3 regions of the Streptomyces sp. NPDC006372 genome follow, and region 3 is predicted to be linked to each of the others. Evidence: riboswitches for the same ligand, from Rfam matches in the RefSeq annotation. Region 3 holds a riboswitch; each other region holds the start of a gene.
What was found. Region 3 has a riboswitch for thiamine pyrophosphate ahead of thiC (phosphomethylpyrimidine synthase ThiC). Riboswitches for the same ligand answer to the same signal wherever they lie in the genome.
Positions count from the first base shown of each region.

Region 1: linked by a shared signal. The riboswitch ahead of ABZ016_RS24125 (thiamine ABC transporter substrate-binding protein) and the one ahead of thiC (phosphomethylpyrimidine synthase ThiC) in region 3 are both predicted to bind thiamine pyrophosphate.
Region 2: linked by a shared signal. The riboswitch ahead of thiO (glycine oxidase ThiO) and the one ahead of thiC (phosphomethylpyrimidine synthase ThiC) in region 3 are both predicted to bind thiamine pyrophosphate.

Region 1 covers NZ_JBEXQJ010000017.1:69,674-74,787, forward strand. Annotated here, with positions in the region: gene ABZ016_RS24105 (SRPBCC family protein) at 7-459, shown strand; gene ABZ016_RS24110 (DUF6233 domain-containing protein) at 478-831, opposite strand; gene ABZ016_RS24115 (hypothetical protein) at 900-1,583, opposite strand; gene rlmN (23S rRNA (adenine(2503)-C(2))-methyltransferase RlmN) at 1,813-2,919, shown strand; TPP riboswitch at 2,944-3,050, shown strand; gene ABZ016_RS24125 (thiamine ABC transporter substrate-binding protein) at 3,127-4,212, shown strand; gene ABZ016_RS24130 (iron ABC transporter permease) at 4,188-5,114, shown strand, end outside.
Region 2 covers NZ_JBEXQJ010000007.1:17,108-22,221, reverse strand. Annotated here, with positions in the region: gene ABZ016_RS14190 (FAD-dependent oxidoreductase) at 1-1,173, opposite strand, end outside; gene ABZ016_RS14185 (hypothetical protein) at 1,206-1,556, opposite strand; TPP riboswitch at 1,613-1,724, shown strand; gene thiO (glycine oxidase ThiO) at 1,722-2,891, shown strand; gene thiS (sulfur carrier protein ThiS) at 2,888-3,088, shown strand; gene ABZ016_RS14170 (thiazole synthase) at 3,091-3,888, shown strand; gene pknB (Stk1 family PASTA domain-containing Ser/Thr kinase) at 4,098-5,114, shown strand, end outside.
Region 3 covers NZ_JBEXQJ010000011.1:10,575-15,688, reverse strand. Annotated here, with positions in the region: gene thiC (phosphomethylpyrimidine synthase ThiC) at 253-2,037, opposite strand; TPP riboswitch at 2,030-2,219, opposite strand; gene ABZ016_RS18735 (YibE/F family protein) at 2,292-3,935, shown strand; gene ABZ016_RS18730 (SsgA family sporulation/cell division regulator) at 4,105-4,539, opposite strand; gene ABZ016_RS18725 (IclR family transcriptional regulator C-terminal domain-containing protein) at 4,638-5,114, opposite strand, start outside.

The DNA of each region.
Region 1 (5,114 bases), on a different contig from region 3:
GTCATCATGTCCATCATCCGAGAGACCATCGATGTCGACCGCCGTCCCGAGGACGTCTACGACTACGTCATGGACGCACAGCACATGCCGGAATGGCAGCTGAGCGCCATCTCGGTCGAGCGCCTCGACGAGGGCCCCGTCGGTGTCGGGAACCGGGTCCGCGTGACCCGGCACATGGGACGCCGCCGCGTCATGCCGATGACCATGGAGGTCACCGAGTACGACCCGCCGCACAGCTGGGCCATGCGCGGTGTCGACGGCCCGGTCAGGGCCCATGTGCACGGCGAGGTCGAGCCGTTCGACGAGGGCCGGCGCTCGCACGTGACGATCGACATCGACTTCGAGGGCCACGGCGTCGGCAAGATGCTGGTGCCGCTCGTCGTACGCCCCCAGGTCCGCAAGGAACTACCGCGCAACGAGCAGCTCCTCAAGGACCGGCTGGAGCACACGGGCGAGTAGGCGACGGGCTCCGGCGCGCTACTCCAGGAAACTGAGCGCCGTGTCGGGGCGGCAGTAACTGCACGCCGGCACCTGCTGCCGGAGGGCGTCGAGCGCCTGTGCCCGTGAGGCGCCGACGCACCTGCCGCTCTTCGTCACCTTCCAGCAGTCCCCGGTGTGCACCGCGACCAGGTTCCTCTTGTCCAGGCCCCGCTCGATCAGCCACTCGGGCGGGGCCGGTCGCATCTCCTCGCCCCTCAGGCGCTCCGCCTCCCGGCGCTGCTCATCGGTGATCCACCGGTCCAGCTGGGCCAACGCGGCCCTCGCCTGCTGCACCACGACACGGCGCGCGAAGAGCAGCAGGTCCAGACGGGAGGGCGAGGAGTCGTTCACGCGTTCGATTTTAGTCAGGGCTGGAGGGCGGGCGGGCATCGGCCCCGCTGCTGTCCGCCCGGGCCTGGTCACTCCTTCGCAGGCTTGAGAACGCCGCTGAAAGACACCTGCCACCTAGAGCGCCCCTTGAATACCCACCCATCTTGCTCCACGCTGATTCTGCGGTCAGACAGCAACTTCACATGCAAATATCCGTTTTCGCTGCAGATCCACGGGCCGCGCTCTTTATTGACGTCGAGGGTTGCGTCGGTCGAGTCTGCGGTGATCGCGTGCCCGGACACAGCCCACTCGCAGAGATTCTTCCCTACGACAGTGAATGAACCGTTCAAGCTGTCTGCTGATCCGGAAACCTTGAGAGTGCTTTTCAGCGGGCGGTCGAATCCTCCCTGCCGCACCTCTCCGGACCATCCTCCCCTGAGTGCAGGCTCCTCCTCCTCGAGAAGCGCACGCCCCCAGCCTGGGGCGTAGTGGACGAAAACCAGGAAGACGCCGGCGGCCAGCGCGAGTGACGACACGACGCCCAGCGTGTCAGAAATCCTCTGCCTGATGACTCCCAGGCTTTCAGTGCCATCAGGTTGGGACAGAAGCAGAGACGTTGCGGTGCCAAGCACCGTCACCACAATCAGGACGCCGAGGGCAATCTTTCCGCTAGGAACGTGTTTGCCGATCTCGTCGGAAAGAAGACTGCCGGCGATTGCCGCCGCCAGGGTCGCAATGCCGATCACCAAGAGTTTGACGCCAGATCCGCCCATGCTGCTCTCCCCCCGAAGTCGCCCCTCATGAAACACCAGGGCGATGCTGACGTAAATAACGCTGCCGTTCGAAAAACGGATGAGCGATCCGCTCTGCTGTGCGGGCCCGAGGGTGGGGTCGTCCGTGGGCCGTCCGAGGGTGGCCCACGGCGACCGACGACCAGCCGGCGGCCGGCCTGTCCGGGCAAGCCGCAGGCCACACGAATCGATCTGCGACACTGGTACGGCCATGCCTAAGCCCGGAGAACTCACATTCGTCGCCCCCCGCGGAGCCAAGAAGCCGCCGCGGCACCTTGCCGATCTCACTCCTGCCGAGCGCAAGGAGGCCGTTGCCGCGGTCGGGGAGAAGCCGTTTCGTGCCAAGCAGCTCTCGCAGCACTACTTCGCGCGGTACGCGCACGATCCGGAGCAGTGGACCGATATTCCGGCCGGTGCGCGGGGGCGGCTGCAGGAGGCCCTGCTGCCCGAGCTGATGACCGTCGTGCGGCATCTGTCGACCGACCAGGGCACCACCCGCAAGACGCTGTGGCGGCTGTTCGACGGGACGCTCGTCGAGTCGGTGCTGATGCGTTACCCGGACCGGGTGACCATGTGCATCAGCTCGCAGGCCGGCTGCGGGATGAACTGCCCGTTCTGCGCGACCGGGCAGGCGGGGCTCGACCGGAACCTGTCCACCGCCGAGATCGTGCACCAGATCGTGGACGGGATGCGGGCCCTCAGGGACGGAGAGGTCCCCGGCGGCCCGGCACGGCTCAGCAACATCGTGTTCATGGGCATGGGCGAGCCCCTCGCCAACTACAACCGGGTCATCGGGTCCATCCGGCGGCTCACCGACCCCGAGCCCGACGGGGTGGGGCTCTCGCAGCGCGGGATCACCGTCTCGACGGTCGGTCTCGTCCCGGCCATCCACCGGTTCGCCGACGAGGGCTTCAAGTGCCGGCTCGCCATCTCGCTGCACGCGCCGGACGACGAACTGCGTGACACCCTCGTGCCCGTGAACACGCGGTGGAAGGTCCGGGAGGTGCTGGACGCCGGCTTCGAGTACAGCGCCAAGTCCGGACGTCGGCTGTCCATCGAGTACGCGCTGATCCGGGACATCAACGACCAGGCCTGGCGCGGTGACCGGCTCGGGCGGCTGCTCAAGGGCAAGCCCGTGCACGTCAACCTCATCCCGCTGAACCCGACGCCCGGGTCCAAGTGGACCGCCTCGCGGCCCGAGGACGAGAAGGCGTTCGTGGAGGCCATCGCCGCGCATGGTGTGCCGGTGACGATCCGGGACACCCGTGGTCAGGAGATCGACGGGGCGTGTGGTCAGCTCGCGGCCACCGAACGGTAGTCTGACCACCGTAAGAACATCTGCATATTCCGACAGGGGAGCGCCACAGCGCTGAGAGTGCGGCACACGGCCGCAGACCCTCCGAACCTGGCCCAGGTCATTCTGGGTAGGGAGATCGGTCACCACTCGAGCTGTTGCGCCCTGCCCGGGACCACGGAAGTCCCGGGCAGGGCCGCGTCTTCTCCTGGTCACTCCAGGAGGAATCCAGTGAGCAACAAGAAGAAGCGGCTGACGGCGGCGGTCGTCGGGCTCGGCATGGCCGGCACGCTCGCCGCGTGCGGATCGTCCGACGGCGGCCAGGGGGCCGGCGACTCCAAGACCGTCACCCTCGTCAGCCACGACTCGTGGGCCGTGTCCAAGGACGTCATCGCGGCCTTCGAGAAGCAGTCCGGCTACAAGGTGAACGTCCTGAAGGACGGCGACGCCGGGCAGGCCGTGAACAAGGCGATCCTGACCAAGGACAACCCGCAGGGCGACGTCTTCTTCGGCGTCGACAACACCCTGCTGTCCCGCGCCCTCGACAACGGGCTCTTCCAGCCGTACGAGGCGAAGGGCGCCGACCAGGTCAAGGCCGAGTACCGCGTCGACCAGGACCAGCACCGGGTCACGCCCGTCGACACCGGCGACATCTGCGTCAACTACGACAAGAAGTACTTCGCCGAGCACAAGCTGCAGCCGCCGCGGAGCTTCGACGACCTCGTCAAGCCGCAGTACAAGAACCTGCTCGTGACCGAGAACGCCTCCGCCTCCTCGCCCGGCCTCGGCTTCCTGCTCGGCACCGCCGCCGCGTACGGCGACGGGGGCTGGCAGGGCTACTGGAAGAAGCTCAAGGCCAACGGCGTGAAGGTCGTCGACGGCTGGGAGCAGGCCTACAACGAGGAGTTCTCCGGCTCGGCCGGCGGGAAGAAGGCCAAGGGTGACCGGCCGCTCGTCGTGTCGTACGCCTCCTCGCCGCCCGCCGAGGTCGTCTTCGCGGACCCGAAGCCGAGCACGGCGCCGACCGGCGTCGCCGAGGGCACCTGCTTCCGGCAGGTCGAGTACGCCGGGCTGCTCAGCAACGCCGGGAACACCAAGGGCGGCAAGGCGTTCCTCGACTTCCTGCTCAGCAAGAGGTTCCAGGAGGACATGCCGCTCAACATGTTCGTCTACCCGGTGCGCGAGGGCGCCCAGGTGCCGCCGGAGTTCGTGAAGTACGGGCCGCAGACGAAGGATCCCGAGACCATGGACCCGGCGAAGATCGCCGACCACCGTGACCAGTGGGTCAAGTCGTGGACCTCACTCGTACTGAAGTAGCGCGCCGGACGCGCGGGAACGCGGCGCGGCTCGGGCTCCTCGCCGTGCCCGTCGCGTTCTTCGCGGTCTTCTTCGCCTACCCCGTCGCCGCGATCGTCGCGCGCGGTCTGAAGGTCGACGGGGCCTGGCAGCTCGGGCGGATCGGCGAGGTGCTCGCGCAGCCCGACGTCCGGCACGTCCTGTGGTTCACCACCTGGCAGGCGCTCGTCTCGACCGCGCTCACCCTGCTCGTCGCACTCCCCGGCGCCTACGTCTTCGCGCGCCTGGACTTCCCGGGCAAGCAGGTCCTGCGAGCGGTCGTGACCGTGCCGTTCGTGCTGCCCACGGTCGTCGTCGGCACGGCGTTCCTGGCACTGGTCGGACGGGGCGGGCTGCTCGACGAGTTGTGGGGCGTCCGGCTGGACACCACCGTGTGGGCGATCCTCCTCGCGCACGTCTTCTTCAACTACGCGGTCGTCGTGCGGACCGTCGGCGGGCTCTGGGCACAGCTCGACCCGCGGCAGGAGGAGGCCGCGCGGATGCTCGGCACGTCGCCCCTGCGGGCCTGGCGGCGGGTCACGCTCCCGGCGCTGGCGCCCGCCGTGGCCGCCGCCGCGCTCATGGTCTTCCTGTTCACCTTCACCTCCTTCGGTGTCGTCCAGATCCTCGGCGGGCCCACCTTCTCGACCCTGGAGGTGGAGATCTACCGGCAGACGTCGGAGATCTTCGACCTGTCCACGGCGGCCGTCCTGACACTGATCCAGTTCGCCGCGGTGGGTGCGATCCTCGCCGTGCACGCCTGGACCGTACGGCGGCGCGAGACCGCGCTGCGGCTGGTGGACGCCTCCGTGACCGCACGCCGGCCGCGCGGCGCCGGGCAGTGGGCGCTGCTGGGCGGGGTGCTGGCCACCGTCCTCGTGCTG
Region 2 (5,114 bases), on a different contig from region 3:
CTCGATCAGGCGGCGTCCCTGAGCCAGGTCCCGGGGGCGGCCCACCGCCAGGAGCGCGACCAGCCGGTCACCGCGCAGCCAGCAGACCGACCAGGCCGGTCCGGCCGGGTCGCCCCGCCACAGGGTCGTGTCGGCGGCCGCGTGGTGCCCGGCGTACTGCACGAACCGTCCGAACTGCTCGGACCAGAAGTAGGGCACCGGGTCGTACACCGCCGGCGGCTCCCCCGAGGCCCGGCCGGCGATGTTCAGGGCCACGGTGCGCGGCCCCTGCAGGGCGTTGTCCCAGTGGTGCACCAGCAGGCGCTCGCCGTACCGCCCCGAGGGGAAGGAGGCGCAGTCCCCGACGGCGTACACGTCCGGCACGGTCGTGTGCAGGTGCTCGTCGGCCACGATCTCGCCGTGCTCGCCCAGCTCGATCCCGGAGCCGGACAGCCAGGCCGTGGCGGGACGGGCGCCGATGCCGACGACGACGGCGCCCGCGGGCAGCCGTGTGCCGTCGTCGAGGAGCACCGCGCCGGGCTCGACGCGCTCCACGCGCGCCTGCGTCCGCAGCACGGCCCCCGCGTCGGCGTACCAGCCGGCCATGGGGGCGGCGACCTCGGCGGGCAGCGCCCCGGCGAGCGGCCGTTCGGCGGCCTCCACGACGGTCACCGCGCAGCCGGCCTCGCGGGCGGCCGTGGCGAACTCCGCGCCGATCCAGCCCGCGCCGACGACCACGATGTCGTGCTGCCGGGCCAGCACCGGCCGCAGCCGCTCGGCGTCGTCCAGGGTGCGCAGCAGATGCACGCCCGGTACGCCCTCCGCCCCGGGCAGCCGGATCGGTTCGGCGCCGGTCGCGACGACCAGGACGTCGTACGGCACGGGTCCGCTCTCGGTGTCCAGCTCCCGGTCCCCCGGGCGCAGGCCGGTCACCTCGCAGCCGAGCCGCAGCTCGATGCCGAGGGCCTCGAAGTCGACGTCGAACGCGGAGCCCTCGGACTTGCCCAGCAGGACGGCCTTGGACAACGGCGGCCGGTCGTACGGCTGGTGGGGCTCGGCGCCGACCAGGAGGACGCTGCCGGTGAAGCCCTGCTCCCGCAGGGCGACGGCGGTCTGCACACCGGCCATGCCCGCGCCCGCCACGACCACTCGCCGCGGTTCGGCGGACCCTGCTTCCTGCGTCTGCTCGCTCACCTGATCACCATAGACAACTGACGTTCTGTCAGTCAGTGCCCGAGCGCCGTGACCTGCTCCACAACGCTCGTCCCGCTGCCCCGCTGGGACTCCCACTCCCAGGTCTCCTCCAGCCGGACCCGCCCGTCGGGCAGGTCCACGACCGTCGACACGCAGTGCCCGGAGGACGTGGTCCCGTCCTCCTTGAGCTGTACGTACCGGAAGTCCAGCCTGTCTCCCTCCCTGGTACCCACGAGACGGCCGCGTACGACGTCGCCGCCGGTGTACTCGGCCCAGATCTCACCGTCCCGCTCGTGGTACGTGAACCGGGTGCGGGTCCCCACCTGACCGGGTGCCTGGTCGGCCACCGGGGCGAGGACGAGACCGTCGAGGGATCGGGCCATGGGCGGAGGCTCCCTTACTGCGGCACGGGGCGTCGGGCTAGGGTTGGTGGCCAACGTAAGGCACTCGCGGGAGCCCGGACGCACCGGGCTGAGAGGGAGGCTGGCGGCCTCCGACCGTACGAACCTGATCCGGGTCATGCCGGCGAAGGGAGGGGCTGGACGCCCATGTCGCGTACGCGAACCTCAGACGTCCTCGTCATCGGGGGCGGGATCATCGGCCTGGTCACGGCCTGGCGGGCCGCGGGGCGGGGCCTCAGCACGGCCGTGGTGGACCCCGGGCCGGGCGGCGGGGCAGCCCAGGTCGCGGCCGGCATGCTGGCCGCCGTCACGGAACTGCACTACGGCGAGCAGACCCTGCTCGGCCTGAACCTCGCCTCCGCTCGGCGCTACCCGGCCTTCGCGGCCGAGCTCACCGAGCTGACCGGTCACGACCTCGGCTACCGCCGGTGCGGCACGCTCGCCGTCGCCCTGGACGCCGACGACCGGGCCCACCTGCGCGAACTGCACGCCCTGCAACAGCGGTCGGGCCTCGACTCGCAGTGGCTGTCGGGGCGGGAGTGCCGTCGTCTGGAGCCGATGCTCGCACCGGGTGTGCGCGGCGGGCTGCGGGTCGACGGCGACCATCAGATCGACCCGCGGCGGCTGGCCGGGGCGCTGGTCGCCGCGTGCGAGCGGTCGGGGGTGGTCTTCCACCGGGTCCTGGCCGAGCGGCTCACCGTCGCGGGTGACCGGGCCACGGGCGTCGTCATGGCCGACGGCACCGAGCTGGGCGCGGGTCAGGTCGTGCTGGCCGGGGGCAGTCTGAGCGGTCGGCTCGCCGGCGTCCCGGAGGATGTGCTGCCGCCGGTGCGGCCGGTGAAGGGGCAGGTCGTACGGCTGACCATGCCCGAGCGGCACGGGCCGTTCCTGAGCCGGACGGTGCGCGCGGTCGTCCGCGGCAGCCAGGTCTACCTGGTGCCGCGCGCGAGTGGCGAACTGGTCGTCGGCGCGACCAGCGAGGAAACGGGCTGGGACACCACCGTGACCGCCGGCGGCGTGTACGAGCTGCTGCGCGACGCGCACGAACTGGTCCCCGGCATCACCGAGCTGCCGCTCACCGAGACCCGTGCCGGGCTGCGGCCCGGCTCCCCCGACAACGCACCGCTGCTCGGGCCCACCGCTCTCGAGGGTCTGCTGCTGGCCACCGGCCACTACCGCAACGGCGTCCTGCTCACGCCGGTCACCGGCGACGCCCTGGCGCACGCCCTGACGACGGGTGAACTGCCCGAGGTGGCCCGGCCCTTCACCCCGAAGCGCTTCAGTACCGTCACCGCACTCACGGAGCAGCCCGCATGAACATCTCCGTCAACGGAGAGCCCCGGGACGTCCGGCCCGACACGGCTCTCGCCACCGTCGTGAGCTCGCTCACGACGTCACCCTCCGGTGTGGCCGCCGCCCTCAACGAGACCGTCGTCCCGCGCGCGCAGTGGCCGTCCACCCCCCTGGCCGAGGGAGACCGTGTGGAAGTCCTCACCGCCGTCCAAGGAGGCTGACCATGGCCGACGATCCGTTTGTCCTCGGTGGTACGTCCTTCACGTCCCGCCTGATCATGGGTACGGGCGGCGCGCCCAGCCTCGACGTGCTGGAGCGGTCGCTGGTGGCCTCCGGGACGGAGCTGACGACCGTCGCGATGCGCAGGGTGAACGCCTCGGTGCACGGCTCGGTGCTGTCCGTCCTGGAGCGGCTCGGCATCCGGGTGCTGCCCAACACGGCGGGGTGCTTCACCGCCGGAGAGGCCGTCCTCACCGCCCGTCTCGCGCGCGAGGCCCTCGGCACGGACCTGGTCAAGCTGGAGGTCATCGCCGACGAGCGGACACTGCTGCCGGATCCGATCGAGCTGCTGGACGCGGCCGAGACGCTGGTCGACGACGGGTTCACGGTGCTGCCGTACACCAATGACGACCCGGTGCTGGCGCGGAAGCTGGAGGACGTCGGCTGCGCGGCGATCATGCCGCTGGGGTCGCCGATCGGGTCCGGGATGGGGATTCGCAATCCGCACAACTTCCAGCTGATCGTGGAGCGGGCGGGGGTGCCGGTGATCCTGGACGCGGGGGCCGGTACGGCGTCCGATGTGGCGTTGGCGATGGAGTTGGGGTGTGCGGGTGTGATGCTTGCCTCGGCGGTGACGCGGGCGCAGGAGCCGGTGCTGATGGCTGCCGCCATGAGGAACGGGGTGGAAGCGGGGCGGTTGGCGTATCGGGCGGGGCGTATTCCTCGGCGGCATTTCGCGGAGGCGTCTTCGCCGACGGAGGGTGTTGCCGTGCTCGATCCGGAGCGGCCTGCTTTTCAGTAGCTGTGCGATGTCGCTGGGGCGGGGTGGGCGCGCAACCCGGCGGAGCGGGGTGCCGCTGCGCCCACCCGTGCCGCCCCCAGCGGCACGACTGCCCGCAGCGGCAGCGGCAGGGGCAGGGGCGTGCGATGCACGTCACAGGTCCGCTTCAGTCATGCCCCGATGGTGGGCGCGGCGAGTGGGTGTCAGTTGTGGCTCGTACACTCGCCTGCGTGGACACGACCCTTCAGGACCCCTTGGTCGGGCAGGTGCTCGACGGCCGGTATCGCATCGACGCGCGGATCGCGGTCGGCGGGATGGCCACGGTCTACCGGGCCGTGGACACCCGGCTCGACCGGATCCTCGCCCTCAAGGTGATGCACCCCTCGCTCGCGGTCGACGCCTCGTTCGTCGAGCGGTTCATCCGCGAGGCGAAGTCCGTGGCCCGCCTGGCCCACCCGAACGTGGTGCAGGTCTTCGACCAGGGCAACGACGGCTCGTACGTCTACCTCGCGATGGAGTACGTCGCGGGCTGCACCCTGCGGGACGTGCTGCGCGAGCGCGGGGCCCTGCAGCCGCGTGCCGCCCTGGACATCCTGGAGCCGGTGCTGGCCGCGCTGGGCGCCGCGCACCGCGCCGGGTTCGTGCACCGCGACATGAAGCCCGAGAACGTCCTGATAGGGGACGACGGCCGGGTCAAGGTCGCCGACTTCGGGCTGGTGCGGGCCGTCGACACCGTGACGAACACCACCGGCACCGTCCTCGGCACGGTCTCGTACCTCGCACCCGAGCAGATAGAGAACGGCACCGCGGACCCCCGCGTCGACGTGTACGCGTGCGGCGTGATGCTGTACGAGATGCTGACCGGCGACAAGCCGCACGACGGGGACTCCCCCGCCGTGATCCTCTACAAGCACCTGCACGAGGACGTCCCGCCGCCCTCGGCCGCCGTGCCCGGTCTGGCGTACGAGCTGGACGAGATGGTGGCCTCGGCCACCGCCCGTGCCCCGGAGATCCGCCCGCACGACGCGGTGGCGCTGCTGGCGCAGGTCCGTGACGGGCGCGGCCGGCTGACCGCGGAGCAGCTGGACGTCGTGCCGCCGCAGGCGCTCACGGCGGACCACGACAACACCGACGACCGTACGAGCGTGATCCCGCGCGCGCTCACCACGCCGCGCCCCCTGCCGGTCAACGAGGACGAGGAGGGCCCCGAGGCCGCGGTCGACCGCACCAGCCGTTTCGAGTCCCCG
Region 3 (5,114 bases):
TGAGCGTTTTACAGGTCATGGCAAATACCTTCCTGAGTGAGCACCCGGTTCTGGAGTGCTAGCCCATGCACACGTGCAGCAGTGGGCGTCATCTATGCGCGTAGTTCCCGCCCCATGAGCGTGCCGGTATTGGCACGTCAGGTCAAGAGGCGCATTTGCGTCAGCGCGCGCCCCCTTGGGAGATAGAACAAGTGCGCTCCCCTGCTCAGGCCGGAGCCCGGGGGGAGCGCACCATGTCGAGTTGAGTGTGTGTCAGTCGACAACCGGCAGGTACACCCGGTTCCCGCTCGCGGCGAACTCCTTCGACTTCTGGGCCATGCCCTCCTCGATCTCGTCGCGACTGCCGCCGTGTTCACGGCGGATGTCCTGTGAGATCTTCATGCTGCAGAACTTGGGCCCGCACATCGAGCAGAAGTGAGCCGTCTTGGCGGGCTCCGCGGGCAGCGTCTCGTCGTGGAACTCTCGAGCCGTGTCCGGGTCGAGGGCGAGGTTGAACTGGTCCTCCCACCGGAACTCGAAGCGGGCGTCGGACAGCGCGTCGTCCCACTCCTGGGCGCCCGGGTGCCCCTTGGCGAGGTCGGCGGCGTGAGCGGCGATCTTGTAGGTGATGACGCCGGTCTTGACGTCGTCACGGTTGGGCAGGCCCAGGTGCTCCTTGGGCGTGACGTAACACAGCATCGCCGTGCCCCACCAGGCGATCATCGCGGCGCCGATGCCGGAGGTGATGTGGTCGTAGGCCGGGGCGACGTCCGTGGTCAGCGGGCCGAGCGTATAGAACGGAGCTTCATCGCAGATCTCCTGCTGAAGGTCGATGTTCTCCTTGATCTTGTGCATCGGCACGTGTCCCGGGCCTTCGATCATGGTCTGTACGTTGAAACGCTTGGCGATCGTGTTGAGTTCTCCGAGCGTGCGCAACTCGGCGAACTGCGCCTCGTCGTTGGCGTCCGCGATCGAGCCGGGCCGCAGGCCGTCGCCGAGCGAGTACGTGACGTCGTACGCGGCGAGGATGTCGCAGAGCTCCTCGAAGTTCTCGTAGAGGAACGACTCCTTGTGGTGCGCGAGGCACCACGCGGCCATGATCGAGCCGCCGCGAGAGACGATGCCGGTCTTGCGGTTCGCCGTCAGCGGCACGTACGCCAGGCGCACACCCGCGTGGACCGTCATGTAGTCCACGCCCTGTTCGGCCTGCTCGATGACCGTGTCCTTGTAGATGTCCCAGGTCAGTTCCTCGGCGCGGCCGTCGACCTTCTCCAGGGCCTGGTAGAGCGGCACGGTGCCGATGGGCACGGGGGAGTTGCGCAGCACCCACTCGCGGGTGGTGTGGATGTTGCGGCCGGTGGACAGGTCCATGACCGTGTCGGCGCCCCAGCGGGTCGCCCAGGTCATCTTCTCGACCTCTTCCTCGATGGAGGACGTCACCGCCGAGTTGCCGATATTGGCGTTGACCTTCACCAGGAACCGCTTGCCGATGATCATCGGCTCGATCTCCGGGTGGTTGACGTTGGCCGGCAGCACGGCCCGGCCGGCGGCGATCTCATCGCGGACCACCTCGGGCGAAACGTTCTCCCGGATGGCCACGTACTCCATCTCGGGCGTGATCTCGCCCCGACGGGCGTACGCGAGCTGTGTGACGGCCTTTCCGTCCCTGCCACGGCGCGGCAGGCGCGGCCGGCCAGGGAAGACCGCATCGAGGTTGCGGAGACCGCCGCGCGGTGAGGTGTGCTTGATGCCGTCGTCCTCGGGGCGGACCGGCCGGCCCGCGTACTCCTCGGTGTCGCCGCGGGTGATGATCCAGTTCTCGCGCAGCGGCGACAGGCCCCTGCGGACGTCGGTGTCGACGAGCGGGTCGGTGTACGGGCCCGATGTGTCGTACAGCGTGACCGACTGGCCGTTGGTGAGGTGCACCTGACGGACCGGCACCCGCAGGTCGGGGCGGCTGCCCTCGACGTACGCCTTGTGCCAGCCGATGGACTTCCCGGCCTCCTGGGACTTCTCGTCCTGAACGGAGGCAGGCGTGCGTGCGTCCTTGTTGGTCATGAGACCTACTCCCTACGCCGGCATTACCCGGTAACAGGTTCGGCGGTCGACGCAGCGGCTTCCGTCTGCCGACGTTTCGTGTGAAACATCACTCGACTTCGGTGATGTTTCATGTGAAACATCGCAGGGACGGAGGTCAGCGCCCTCTCAGCCCGGTGCTCCGAGCTCCCGCGTGTACAAAAGGTGCCTCCACGCTAGCGGCAATTCTGGCGCGGTGAACAGAGGGCCCCCCTCCTTCTTGCGATGATCGGTCGGTGACCACGACGCAGCGTCCCCCGTACCCACCGCCCGAACCGCCCCGCGGATCCGGCGCGGGATTCAGCAACGGCCGTGGAGGCGACCACGATTTCGCAGCCGGGGCCGGTGGGAGCGCGGGCCATGGTCCCGGGAGCGGCGGTGAACCTGGTTCCGGCCCCGGCGGCTGGCACGATTCCGGCGGCGACGGGGGCTACGGCACGGGCGATGGTCCTGACCGAGGGACCGGTCCCGGCCACAGCCATGGGCACGGCCACGGACAGGGACACGGTGGGGACAACGGCCAGGGCGGGGGCGACGGTCACGGTCACGGGTCCGGCTCCGCGCCCGGTGGCGGACACGGCCACGGGCACTCGCACAGCCACAACCACGGTCCGGCCACGCCCGTCTCCATGCATCTGCGCAAGATCATCGCAGCGGTACTGATCCCGTTCGCCGCGGCGGTACTGATCGGTCTCGCCGTGCTGTGGCCGGGCGGCGCTCCCTCGCACGAGCGCAGCGGCGTCGGCTTCGACCGGCAGACCCAGGAGGCCTCGGTCACCAAAGTGGTCGAGGTGAGCTGCAAGGCGGCCGGCTCCTCCGGGGTCCCGCCGACGGGCGACACCTCCACCGCCGAGGGCTCCTCCGCGGCGCAGCAGGAGAGCGGCACCTGCAAGCGGGCCACGATCCGGGTCGACAGCGGCAAGGACAAGGGCCGCACCTTCACCGAGATCATTCAGCCCGACCAGTCCCGTCAGTTGCACGAGGGCCAGAAGGTCGTGGTCGCCTACGAACCCTCGGCGCCGAAGGATCTGCAGTACTCGGTGACCGACGTCAACCGGCGTCTGCCCATGGCGCTGCTGGCCGGCATCTTCGCGCTCGCCGTGGTGGTCGTCGGGCGCCTGCGGGGCGTCATGGCCCTCGTCGCGCTGGCCATAAGCTTCCTGGTGCTGAACCTCTTCATCCTGCCCGCGATCCTCCAGGGCTCGAATCCGCTGGTCGTGGCCGTGGTGGGTGCGAGCGCCATCATGCTCATCGCGTTGTACCTGTGCCATGGCCTGTCCGCGCGGACATCCGTGGCGGTGCTCGGCACCCTGGTCTCGCTGCTGCTGATCGGCGTTCTCGGCTCGGTGTTCATCGACTGGGCCGCGCTCACCGGCAACACGGATGACAACACCGGCCTGATCCACGGCCTCTATCCGACGATCGACATGAGCGGTCTGCTGCTCGCGGGCGTCATCATCGGTTCGCTGGGTGTGCTCGACGACGTGACGGTCACCCAGACGTCCGCGGTCTGGGAGTTGCACGACGCCAACCCGTCGATGGGCTGGCGCGGACTGTACCGAGCGGGCATCCGGATCGGCCGTGACCACATCGCCTCGGTCGTCAACACGCTGGTGCTCGCCTACGCGGGTGCCGCACTGCCGCTGCTGCTGCTCTTCTCCATCGCGCAGAGCAGTGTGGGGACGGTCGCGAACAGCGAGATCGTCGCGGAGGAGATCGTGCGCACGCTGGTCGGTTCGATCGGCCTGGTCGCTTCGGTGCCGGTCACCACGGCGCTCGCGGCGCTGGTGGTCTCGGCCGACCGCCCGGGAGCGGAGTCGGCCGCGGAGGCCGCCACGGTCCCGGCGCGCGGGGGGAGGGGGCGGCGGCGTAAGCGCTGACGTCTTCGGACCGATGACGCCGCTGGGGCGAAGACGCCTGAGGGGCTTGTGAGTCCCCGCTGGCCCCTCCGGTGCCGAGAGGCCAGGTGCCTGTCGCAGGGAGAAGCGTTCCTGCGCGGCTCGGCGGCATCCGGGGAAGCGTTACTCCAGCGTGCCGCCCACGGATGTCTCACCCGGCGCCCTGTTCCGCGAGGATGCGGTCCAAGGCTTCGTCGAGATGGGCGTCGAAGTCGGCGAGCGAACCCTCCTGGCCCAGCGGTACCAGTTTGTCGGTGCGGTCCAGGAAAGCGAGGAGTGGTGCCGTCGACGACCGGAACAAGGCCTGGTCGCTGCCCACCTGAAGCCGGATCAGCACCTCGCCCAGCGAGTCCGGTTCGACGGGCGTGACCCGCACATCGCCCTCGCCGCACGGCCGGCCGACGCCGTCGATCAGCAGCTCCCGGCCAAAAGCCCAGGTCACCGGGGCGTCACCGGGCAGGTGGAACGTCAGCCGGACGGCATAGGGATCACTTGTCTCATAGCGCAGCTCCACCGGAATGCGGAAGGAGAGCTCATCGGAGACGAGGAAGCTCATCATGACCTCTGCCTGTACGGACTCGCGCATCGATAACCCCGTCATTCGCCTGGACTGGCCGGGAACGAACCTCTGACACTTGGTGGAATCTTGCTGAACGTACACAGCAGATCACAAGGAGTGAGTTTTCACATACTGATAGAGAGTGCCAGCGATCCGAGTCGCCGCCCGATCTCGCCCTGCAACTGCCGGGCCGCGGGCAGCAGCCGGTCCGCCTGGTGGGCGGGCAGCGAGATGGCCATCGTCGCGGCCGTGGTGCCGAGGGTGAGCGGAACCGCCGCGCAGACCGTCCCCAAGGCGTACTCCTGACGCTCCGTCACCGGTTCCATCCGCCGCGTCCGCTCCAGCCGGCGGAGCAGGCTGTGGTTGTCGCGCACCGTGTACGGCGTGAGCGGCTGCACCGGATAGCGGTCGAGGTGGTCCCGGCGGGCGTCCTCGTCCAGCTGGGACAGCAGGCACTGCCCGATGGCGTGCGCGTGCCCGGTCTCCCGGAAATCGGCCCACTCCTCGACCGCCGGACTGGCCGGACTGTCGGAGACGCAGACGAGCTCGATCTCGCCCTCGCGGTACACCGCGTAGTACACGGGGACGCCGAGCGCGTCCCG